DNA from 3 places in the Ureibacillus chungkukjangi genome. Region 2 is predicted to be linked to each of the others. Evidence: a T-box and tRNA genes for the amino acid it is inferred to sense, from the RefSeq annotation. Region 2 holds a T-box; the other regions hold tRNA genes.

Region 1 (3,245 bases), 850 kb from region 2:
AGGATGACGGGCTCGAACCGCCGACCCCCTGCTTGTAAGGCAGGTGCTCTCCCAGCTGAGCTAATCCTCCTGGGTAATATGCCTAGCGACGTCCTACTCTCACAGGGGGAATCCCCCAACTACCATCGGCGCTAAAGAGCTTAACTTCCGTGTTCGGTATGGGAACGGGTGTGACCTCTTTGCCATCATCACTAGACTATGAATGACTTTACTTAATTTAATAAAGTACATTTAATTAAGACAAGATTTATAATACCATAAATGTATATTATTTCAAGCCTTTTTATAAAAAAATATTTTTATATGACCCGTACGGGATTCGAACCCGTGTTACCGCCGTGAAAGGGCGGTGTCTTAACCACTTGACCAACGGGCCTAACTGATATGGCGGAGAAGGAGGGATTTGAACCCTCGCGCCGGTTGCCCGACCTACACCCTTAGCAGGGGCGCCTCTTCAGCCACTTGAGTACTTCCCCATATGGCTCCGAAGGTAGGACTCGAACCTACGACCAACCGGTTAACAGCCGGTTGCTCTACCACTGAGCTACTTCGGAATATTCTTGTATGGTGGGCCTAAATGGACTCGAACCATCGACCTCACGCTTATCAGGCGTGCGCTCTAACCAGCTGAGCTATAGGCCCATACTTGGAGCGGGTGATGAGAATCGAACTCACGACATCAGCTTGGAAGGCTGAGGTTTTACCATTAAACTACACCCGCAAAAAATGGTGGGTCAGGACGGAATCGAACCGCCGACACTTAGAGCTTCAATCTAATGCTCTACCAACTGAGCTACTGACCCATCTAACCTAATTTGATTTAAATGGCGGTCCCGACCGGGATCGAACCGGCGATCTCCTGCGTGACAGGCAGGCATGTTAACCGCTACACCACGGGACCATTTGGTTGCGGGGACAGGATTTGAACCTGCGACCTTCGGGTTATGAGCCCGACGAGCTACCACTGCTCCACCCCGCGATAATATTATTTATATTTTAAAAAATGGCGGAGGCAGTAGGATTCGAACCCACGCGCGGTGTAACCCGCCTGTCGGTTTTCAAGACCGATCCCTTCAGCCAGACTTGGGTATGCCTCCGTATATTATATCTCCTATGGTGGACCTTGCAGGACTCGAACCTGCGACCGGACGGTTATGAGCCGTCTGCTCTAACCAACTGAGCTAAAGGTCCTTCAAGATGGCGGCAGAGGGGATCGAACCCCCGACCTCACGGGTATGAACCGTACGCTCTAGCCAGCTGAGCTACGCCGCCAGGATATATATATTTAAAAAATTGGTGGAGCCTAGCGGGATCGAACCGCTGACCTCCTGCGTGCAAGGCAGGCGCTCTCCCAGCTGAGCTAAGGCCCCATAAAAGGAATTTTCATTAGTGTTGCATGGTCGAGAAGACAGGATTCGAACCTGCGACCCCTTGGTCCCAAACCAAGTGCTCTACCAAGCTGAGCTACTTCTCGTATGTATTGTATTGGCGCGCCCGGCAGGAGTCGAACCCACAACCTTCTGATCCGTAGTCAGACGCTCTATCCAATTGAGCTACGGGCGCATAATAATGGTGCCGAGGACCGGAATCGAACCGGTACGGTAGTCACCTACCGCAGGATTTTAAGTCCTGTGCGTCTGCCAGTTCCGCCACCCCGGCACATTTGGAGCGGAAGACGAGGTTCGAACTCGCGACCCCCACCTTGGCAAGGTGGTGTTCTACCACTGAACTACTTCCGCATGTGCATAATAAATATTCTTGTAATCTTTAAAACTTAAATGGTGCGGGTGAAGGGAGTCGAACCCCCACGCCTTGCGGCGCTAGATCCTAAGTCTAGTGCGTCTGCCAATTCCGCCACACCCGCATTTAAGTATAAATAAAACTGGTGAGCCATGAAGGACTTGAACCTTCGACCCTCTGATTAAAAGTCAGATGCTCTACCACTGAGCTAATGGCTCTAAAAAATGGTGCCGGCGAAAGGAGTCGAACCCTCGACCTACTGATTACAAGTCAGTTGCTCTACCAACTGAGCTACACCGGCATTTATGGTGGAGGATGACGGGCTCGAACCGCCGACCCCCTGCTTGTAAGGCAGGTGCTCTCCCAGCTGAGCTAATCCTCCTGGGTAATAATAAATAAAGAACATTGTTCTCTCAAAACTGGATAAAGACATTGATTGCATTCAAGATTTTGGTTAAGTCCTCGATCGATTAGTATTCGTCAGCTCCATGTGTCACCACACTTCCACCTCGAACCTATCTACCTCATCGTCTTTGAGGGATCTTACTTACTTGCGTAATGGGAAATCTCATCTTGAGGGGGGCTTCATGCTTAGATGCTTTCAGCACTTATCCCGTCCACACATAGCTACCCAGCGATGCCTTTGGCAAGACAACTGGTACACCAGCGGTGTGTCCATCCCGGTCCTCTCGTACTAAGGACAGCTCCTCTCAAATTTCCTACGCCCACGACGGATAGGGACCGAACTGTCTCACGACGTTCTGAACCCAGCTCGCGTACCGCTTTAATGGGCGAACAGCCCAACCCTTGGGACCGACTACAGCCCCAGGATGCGATGAGCCGACATCGAGGTGCCAAACCTCCCCGTCGATGTGGACTCTTGGGGGAGATAAGCCTGTTATCCCCGGGGTAGCTTTTATCCGTTGAGCGATGGCCCTTCCATGCGGAACCACCGGATCACTAAGCCCGTCTTTCGACCCTGCTCGACTTGTAGGTCTCGCAGTCAAGCTCCCTTGTGCCTTTACACTCTACGAATGATTTCCAACCATTCTGAGGGAACCTTTGGGCGCCTCCGTTACCTTTTAGGAGGCGACCGCCCCAGTCAAACTGTCCACCTGACACTGTCTCCTGCCCCGCTAAGGGGCATGGGTTAGAATTTCAATACAACCAGGGTAGTATCCCACCGACGCCTCCCTCGAAGCTGGCGCTCCGAGTTCTCTGGCTCCTACCTATCCTGTACAAGTTGTACCAAAATTCAATATCAGGCTACAGTAAAGCTCCACGGGGTCTTTCCGTCCTGTCGCGGGTAACCTGCATCTTCACAGGTACTATAATTTCACCGAGTCTCTCGTTGAGACAGTGCCCAGATCGTTACGCCTTTCGTGCGGGTCGGAACTTACCCGACAAGGAATTTCGCTACCTTAGGACCGTTATAGTTACGGCCGCCGTTTACTGGGGCTTCAATTCAGAGCTTCGCTTGCGCTAACCCCTCCTCTTAACCTTCC
Region 2 (3,245 bases):
TCGTTGAAAGCTACTTAAAAAAGCCTGTATATCCCTCACAATCATCACCCTAATCTCGTAAATTTTATAGATAATTTTAACATAAATATCCAGGAGGGAAACGATATTTGACGTGTCGTTTTTTAATGAACTTATTGCGTTATAGTCGATCGCGTGTTGGCGACGTGAAATCTCGTGAATTTTCCGTATGTAAGATATTTTTAGCGTTTACTCTTGGAATGAATACCACTTTTAAGATGGCTTCTGGGTGGGGAGGTTTTCATTTGGTGGATGAACTTCATTTTGCTTTATTTGTTTGATTTTTTTGACTTTCATTTGACTTATGACTTGTAGTAGCGTTGCTGTATCGTCGTAATACCGCTCACTTTGCTACCTTTGAGCGCGGTTTCTCTGCCGCATCGTCGCAATACCGCTCACTTTGCTACCTTCCTTTGCGGTTCCTCTGCCTAATCGTCGCAATACCACTCGCTTTGCTACCTTCCATTGCGGTTCCTCTGCCCCATCGGCGCAATACCACCCTCTTTGCTACCTTCCACCGCGTTTCCTCTGCCTCATCGGCGCAATCTCGCTCGCTTTGCTACCTTCCACCGCGTTCTCCCTTCTCTATCGTCGCAATACCACTCGCTTTGCTACCTTCCGCCGCTGTTCCCCTGCCTCGTCGTCGCAATACCGCTCGCTTTGCTACCTTCCGCCGCGGTTCCTCTGCCCCATCGGCGCAATACCACCCTCTTTGCTACCTTCCACCGCGTTTCCTCTGCCTCATCGGCGCAATCTCGCTCGCTTTGCTACCTTCCATTGCGGTTCCTCTGCCCCATCGTCGCAATCTCACCCTCTTTGCTACCTTCCACCGCGTTCTCCCTTCTCCATCGTCGCAATACCGCTCGCTTTGCTACAACCTTCGAGCTACTTCCTCGTCCAATCGTCGTAATCTCCCCCCACTTTACTACCTTCTGAAGTATTTCCCCCACCATCCTGTAGCAATACCACTCGTCACACCGCCTCTTCGTGATACCGAATCTCACAATCCTCGCCGAGCCCAAGCTATTTCGCCGCAATCCTGCCACAAATCCCCCCGCAATCTCCTCAAAATAAAATTAATTTAATATTGACAAAATTCAATTACTTGCATACAATATGTTTCAATAAAAGCATACAAATTCGTTGATGAGAAAGAGTAGTGTTTCGTCTTGTTCCCCAGAGAGCTGACATTTTGGTGAAAGTCAGTGTTCAAGTGTAGCATGAAAATCCTCTCTGAGAAGGTTAGCTGAAATCAGTAAGCGAGCCCGGGTGTCTACCGTTAAAAAGAACACGTATGATTGTACGTTGCTAAGTGCTATTGGACCGGCTTCAATAGAATTAGGGTGGTATCGCGGTTAACCCCGTCCCTTACTTGGGACGGGGTTTTTTGTATGCCTTTTATACAAAATGTATAGGAGGAATGACTTTTATGGGTAAAGAATCGCTGCAAGACCGAGAACAAAGAATTCGACAGTTTTGGGAAAAAGAGAAGATTTTTGAGAAGTCCATTCAAAACCGTAAAGAAAATACACCCTTTGTATTTTACGAGGGACCGCCGACTGCCAATGGCTTACCCCATGTTGGTCACGCTTTAGGGAGAACGGTTAAGGATGTGGTGGCCCGCTACAAAACCATGCAGGGTTATTTAGTTGAACGAAAAGCAGGCTGGGATACTCATGGCTTGCCTGTTGAATTAGGTGTTGAAAAACAGCTTGGCATTTCTGGCAAACAGGAAATCGAACGATATGGCATTTCCCACTTTATCGAAAAATGTAAGGGGAGTGTATTCACCTATGAAAAGATTTGGCGTTCCTTTACGGAGGAGCTCGCTTATTGGGTGGACCTTGACAATCCCTATCTCACACTAAGTAATGAGTATATCGAAAGTGTCTGGAATATTCTTAGCAAGGTTCATCAGGATCAATTGCTTTATAAGGGACACCGCGTTTCACCGTATTGCCCGAGCTGCCAAACTTCTTTAAGCTCGCATGAAGTTGCTCAAGGCTATAAAGACGTGAAGGATTTATCGGCCACAGTGAAATTCAAGCTCGTAGACGCAGATGAATTCTTCCTAGGATGGACGACAACACCTTGGACATTACCGGCAAATGTGGCGCTCGCTATGAATCCTAGCCTCACTTATGTAAAGGCTGAATTTCAGGGAGAAATCTATATCGTTGCAAAATCTCTTTTATCAACAGTTCTCGGCTCACAGGCAGCTGTGATCAGTGAACATAAGGGAACAGAATTTGAAGGATTCGCCTACCACCCTCCTTTCGACTATGTAACGGTTGAAAAAGGGCATTTCGTTGTCATGGCTGATTATGTTACTGAAACGAGTGGTACGGGAATTGTCCATATCGCACCTGCTTATGGGGAAGATGATTACAGGACTATTCAGCAAAATGGACTTTCCTTTGTAAATGTCGTAAACCAGCAAGGTCGATACACGAAGGAAGTTACAGAGCTAGCAGGGAAATTTGTGAAGGAGTGTGATGTAGAAATCATTAAATTATTAGCTACATCAAATTGCCTTTTCCATAAGGAGAAATACACACATAGCTACCCGCACTGCTGGCGATGTGATTCTCCTCTGCTCTACTACGCGACAGATAGCTGGTTTATCAAGATGTCATCACTAAAAAAACAATTGCTTGAAAATAACGAGACCGTAACCTGGTATCCCGCGCATATTAAAGATGGCCGTTTTGGCAATTTCCTTGAAAACGTTGTGGATTGGAATATTAGCCGTAATCGTTATTGGGGTACGCCATTAAACGTTTGGATTTGCAATTCCTGTAATCACGAATTTGTACCAGCTAGTATTGAAGAATTAAGAATGCGTGCAGCGAAGCCCCTTCCTGAAAGCCTTGAGCTTCACAAGCCTTATATCGATGATGTCACATGTACTTGTCCAAAATGTCATGACGAGATGCAGCGAACACCTGAAGTTATTGATGTCTGGTTCGACAGCGGCTCCATGCCATTCGCTCAGCATCATTATCCATTTAAGCAAGAAACTTTCCAAAAACAGTTTCCTGCTGATGTCGTTATTGAGGGAATCGATCAAACCAGAGGATTTTTCTATAGCTTGCTTGCTGTTTCAACTCTTTACACGGGTAAGGCGCCGTATAAAAATGTCTTATCCTTAGGTCATGTTTTAGATGAGCACGGGCAAAAAATGTCCAAAAGTAAAGGGAATGCATTAGACCCCCTTGAACTTATGC
Region 3 (3,245 bases), 850 kb from region 2:
TAGGGAAGGTTAAATGGTTAGTTAAATCATGCATAAATTGTGTACTATCTATTTCGACATTGGTGTTAAATAGGTTTTACGAAAAGTGAATGATTATCCGAGATATCGAGATACTTAGAACAAATCAGATTTATAAATAAGGCTCTGTATATTTAATTGTTGTTAATAATTTGGGAAGCCTGGATTTATCTGGGCTTCCCACTTTTGGTATAGTAAGAGAAATATGGATATACAACAATAAGACATATACACGATTAAATTCGTTATAGTGAATACACCCCAAACACAAATATAGTTGTATTAATCATTTGAACCATCTGTATAAAATAACGCTTAAAAACTGTTCACAATAAAAGGCACGAAACGTTTTTAAATTAACGTTCGTGCCTTTTTTAACTGTCCCTCAAAATTTTATTTGCAACTTTATTTTGAATGATTATGTATATCTTATAAACCTTTAATGAACTAAAATATCTTCAATTTAAATACTCTCCTTCAACTTTGCACCTAAGTGTTGAAGTTCAATTCCAATTAAAGCACTTTATTGCTTGAACTAAATTTAACGCGTCCCTTTAAATTTAGTTGGATTTTTCACATAGCTTTCAATTATATATCCACATTCCGTACAAATAATATGTTCAACGGCTACTCCTATAATTGTACTATAACTATGCACCGCTCCATATCCACTTTGCTTACCCTTACCTAATTCTTTTCCACCGCATTTCGGACATTCAGTTACTTTTGCAGGTTGATTCATTCGAAAACCTCCACTTTTAATTAACATAATTTCAATTAATTTACATTATAAATCATAACTTATCTAATAACTAATGACAAATATCTAAAATTGATGTTTGGGAACTTTATTTCGTTTTAACACTGTAAGTCCACATAATCTGGCGAAAGCCGTCATAATCAAATAAGTATTACATATTAAATTTCGATAACCTTAAACTTCGATAGGTTTCTGTCATTTTAAAAATAAATGATGTCAACAGAAATTCTTTGATATTATGTTTTGTACTTTCATTACTATGACTATCCACAAATAAAAAACCAAGCAAGGTAATTATCGAGGTAATTAGAAGCTACCCCTTTAAAACGATGTATCCAATGTTTTAAACGTGAATGAAGTTCATTTACATTTTGGATATAATGTAAACCTTTGATAACGTGTTTTCCATCGTCTGATTTAATACGGTAGTGTTCTATCCCTTTTTCATTCATTGGCATACTTTTCATAGGCTCTCCAAGCATCTGTTACAAATACATTATTAGGTGTTATTTTCGAACCTATTATATGCGATAATTTATCAATATGTTTTAATAAATGTCTAAACGATTTACACATCATTGAACCCTCCAATAAGAATATTTGTTCTCATTATAACCATTCATATGAAAGGTATCAATTTTCAACATCATCCTTTAACAGAGCGATAAATAAAAAAAGTCCTAAAGGTTTGTTAATCAAACCTTTAGGACTTTTTTCTTTAAATTATGACCCGTACGGGATTCGAACCCGTGTTACCGCCGTGAAAGGGCGGTGTCTTAACCACTTGACCAACGGGCCTAACTGATATGGCGGAGAAGGAGGGATTTGAACCCTCGCGCCGGTTGCCCGACCTACACCCTTAGCAGGGGCGCCTCTTCAGCCACTTGAGTACTTCCCCATATGGCTCCGAAGGTAGGACTCGAACCTACGACCAACCGGTTAACAGCCGGTTGCTCTACCACTGAGCTACTTCGGAATATTCTTGTATGGTGGGCCTAAATGGACTCGAACCATCGACCTCACGCTTATCAGGCGTGCGCTCTAACCAGCTGAGCTATAGGCCCATACTTGGAGCGGGTGATGAGAATCGAACTCACGACATCAGCTTGGAAGGCTGAGGTTTTACCATTAAACTACACCCGCAAAAAATGGTGGGTCAGGACGGAATCGAACCGCCGACACTTAGAGCTTCAATCTAATGCTCTACCAACTGAGCTACTGACCCATCTAACCTAATTTGATTTAAATGGCGGTCCCGACCGGGATCGAACCGGCGATCTCCTGCGTGACAGGCAGGCATGTTAACCGCTACACCACGGGACCATTTGGTTGCGGGGACAGGATTTGAACCTGCGACCTTCGGGTTATGAGCCCGACGAGCTACCACTGCTCCACCCCGCGATAATATTATTTATATTTTAAAAAATGGCGGAGGCAGTAGGATTCGAACCCACGCGCGGTGTAACCCGCCTGTCGGTTTTCAAGACCGATCCCTTCAGCCAGACTTGGGTATGCCTCCGTATATTATATCTCCTATGGTGGACCTTGCAGGACTCGAACCTGCGACCGGACGGTTATGAGCCGTCTGCTCTAACCAACTGAGCTAAAGGTCCTTCAAGATGGCGGCAGAGGGGATCGAACCCCCGACCTCACGGGTATGAACCGTACGCTCTAGCCAGCTGAGCTACGCCGCCAGGATATATATATTTAAAAAATTGGTGGAGCCTAGCGGGATCGAACCGCTGACCTCCTGCGTGCAAGGCAGGCGCTCTCCCAGCTGAGCTAAGGCCCCATAAAAGGAATTTTCATTAGTGTTGCATGGTCGAGAAGACAGGATTCGAACCTGCGACCCCTTGGTCCCAAACCAAGTGCTCTACCAAGCTGAGCTACTTCTCGTATGTATTGTATTGGCGCGCCCGGCAGGAGTCGAACCCACAACCTTCTGATCCGTAGTCAGACGCTCTATCCAATTGAGCTACGGGCGCATAATAATGGTGCCGAGGACCGGAATCGAACCGGTACGGTAGTCACCTACCGCAGGATTTTAAGTCCTGTGCGTCTGCCAGTTCCGCCACCCCGGCACATTTGGAGCGGAAGACGAGGTTCGAACTCGCGACCCCCACCTTGGCAAGGTGGTGTTCTACCACTGAACTACTTCCGCATGTGCATAATAAATATTCTTGTAATCTTTAAAACTTAAATGGTGCGGGTGAAGGGAGTCGAACCCCCACGCCTTGCGGCGCTAGATCCTAAGTCTAGTGCGTCTGCCAATTCCGCCACACCCGCATTTAAGTATAAATAAAACTGGTGAGCCATGAAGGACTTGAACCTTCGACCCTCTGATTAAAAGTCAGATGCTCTACCACTGAGCTAATGGCTCTAAAAAATGGTGCCGGCGAAAGGAGTCGAACCCTCGACCTACTGATTACAAGTCAGTTGCTCTACCAACTGAGCTACACCGGCATTC

The links. The T-box of region 2 lies ahead of ileS (isoleucine--tRNA ligase). A T-box ahead of a tRNA ligase gene usually reads a tRNA of that ligase, here a tRNA-Ile.
Region 1: it has a tRNA-Ile gene. The T-box ahead of ileS (isoleucine--tRNA ligase) is inferred to sense a tRNA for this amino acid. The anticodon was not compared.
Region 3: it has a tRNA-Ile gene. The T-box ahead of ileS (isoleucine--tRNA ligase) is inferred to sense a tRNA for this amino acid. The anticodon was not compared.

Annotation. Positions count from the first base shown of each region.
Region 1 covers NZ_CP085009.1:2,838,789-2,842,033, forward strand. Annotated here, with positions in the region: tRNA gene LG296_RS14055 (tRNA-Val) at 1-70, opposite strand, end outside; rRNA gene rrf (5S ribosomal RNA) at 81-196, opposite strand; tRNA gene LG296_RS14065 (tRNA-Glu) at 305-376, opposite strand; tRNA gene LG296_RS14070 (tRNA-Ser) at 386-476, opposite strand; tRNA gene LG296_RS14075 (tRNA-Asn) at 480-554, opposite strand; tRNA gene LG296_RS14080 (tRNA-Ile) at 566-642, opposite strand; tRNA gene LG296_RS14085 (tRNA-Gly) at 648-721, opposite strand; tRNA gene LG296_RS14090 (tRNA-Phe) at 728-803, opposite strand; tRNA gene LG296_RS14095 (tRNA-Asp) at 826-901, opposite strand; tRNA gene LG296_RS14100 (tRNA-Met) at 905-979, opposite strand; tRNA gene LG296_RS14105 (tRNA-Ser) at 1,005-1,097, opposite strand; tRNA gene LG296_RS14110 (tRNA-Ile) at 1,115-1,191, opposite strand; tRNA gene LG296_RS14115 (tRNA-Met) at 1,199-1,272, opposite strand; tRNA gene LG296_RS14120 (tRNA-Ala) at 1,295-1,370, opposite strand; tRNA gene LG296_RS14125 (tRNA-Pro) at 1,398-1,474, opposite strand; tRNA gene LG296_RS14130 (tRNA-Arg) at 1,487-1,563, opposite strand; tRNA gene LG296_RS14135 (tRNA-Leu) at 1,571-1,659, opposite strand; tRNA gene LG296_RS14140 (tRNA-Gly) at 1,665-1,739, opposite strand; tRNA gene LG296_RS14145 (tRNA-Leu) at 1,780-1,864, opposite strand; tRNA gene LG296_RS14150 (tRNA-Lys) at 1,884-1,958, opposite strand; tRNA gene LG296_RS14155 (tRNA-Thr) at 1,966-2,041, opposite strand; tRNA gene LG296_RS14160 (tRNA-Val) at 2,047-2,122, opposite strand; rRNA gene LG296_RS14165 (23S ribosomal RNA) at 2,191-3,245, opposite strand, start outside.
Region 2 covers NZ_CP085009.1:3,689,521-3,692,765, forward strand. Annotated here, with positions in the region: T-box leader at 1,153-1,390, shown strand; gene ileS (isoleucine--tRNA ligase) at 1,448-3,245, shown strand, end outside.
Region 3 covers NZ_CP085009.1:2,835,536-2,838,780, forward strand. Annotated here, with positions in the region: gene LG296_RS13950 (transcription initiation factor TFIIIB) at 560-760, opposite strand; partial or broken gene LG296_RS13955 (IS1595 family transposase) at 930-1,315, opposite strand; tRNA gene LG296_RS13960 (tRNA-Glu) at 1,505-1,576, opposite strand; tRNA gene LG296_RS13965 (tRNA-Ser) at 1,586-1,676, opposite strand; tRNA gene LG296_RS13970 (tRNA-Asn) at 1,680-1,754, opposite strand; tRNA gene LG296_RS13975 (tRNA-Ile) at 1,766-1,842, opposite strand; tRNA gene LG296_RS13980 (tRNA-Gly) at 1,848-1,921, opposite strand; tRNA gene LG296_RS13985 (tRNA-Phe) at 1,928-2,003, opposite strand; tRNA gene LG296_RS13990 (tRNA-Asp) at 2,026-2,101, opposite strand; tRNA gene LG296_RS13995 (tRNA-Met) at 2,105-2,179, opposite strand; tRNA gene LG296_RS14000 (tRNA-Ser) at 2,205-2,297, opposite strand; tRNA gene LG296_RS14005 (tRNA-Ile) at 2,315-2,391, opposite strand; tRNA gene LG296_RS14010 (tRNA-Met) at 2,399-2,472, opposite strand; tRNA gene LG296_RS14015 (tRNA-Ala) at 2,495-2,570, opposite strand; tRNA gene LG296_RS14020 (tRNA-Pro) at 2,598-2,674, opposite strand; tRNA gene LG296_RS14025 (tRNA-Arg) at 2,687-2,763, opposite strand; tRNA gene LG296_RS14030 (tRNA-Leu) at 2,771-2,859, opposite strand; tRNA gene LG296_RS14035 (tRNA-Gly) at 2,865-2,939, opposite strand; tRNA gene LG296_RS14040 (tRNA-Leu) at 2,980-3,064, opposite strand; tRNA gene LG296_RS14045 (tRNA-Lys) at 3,084-3,158, opposite strand; tRNA gene LG296_RS14050 (tRNA-Thr) at 3,166-3,241, opposite strand.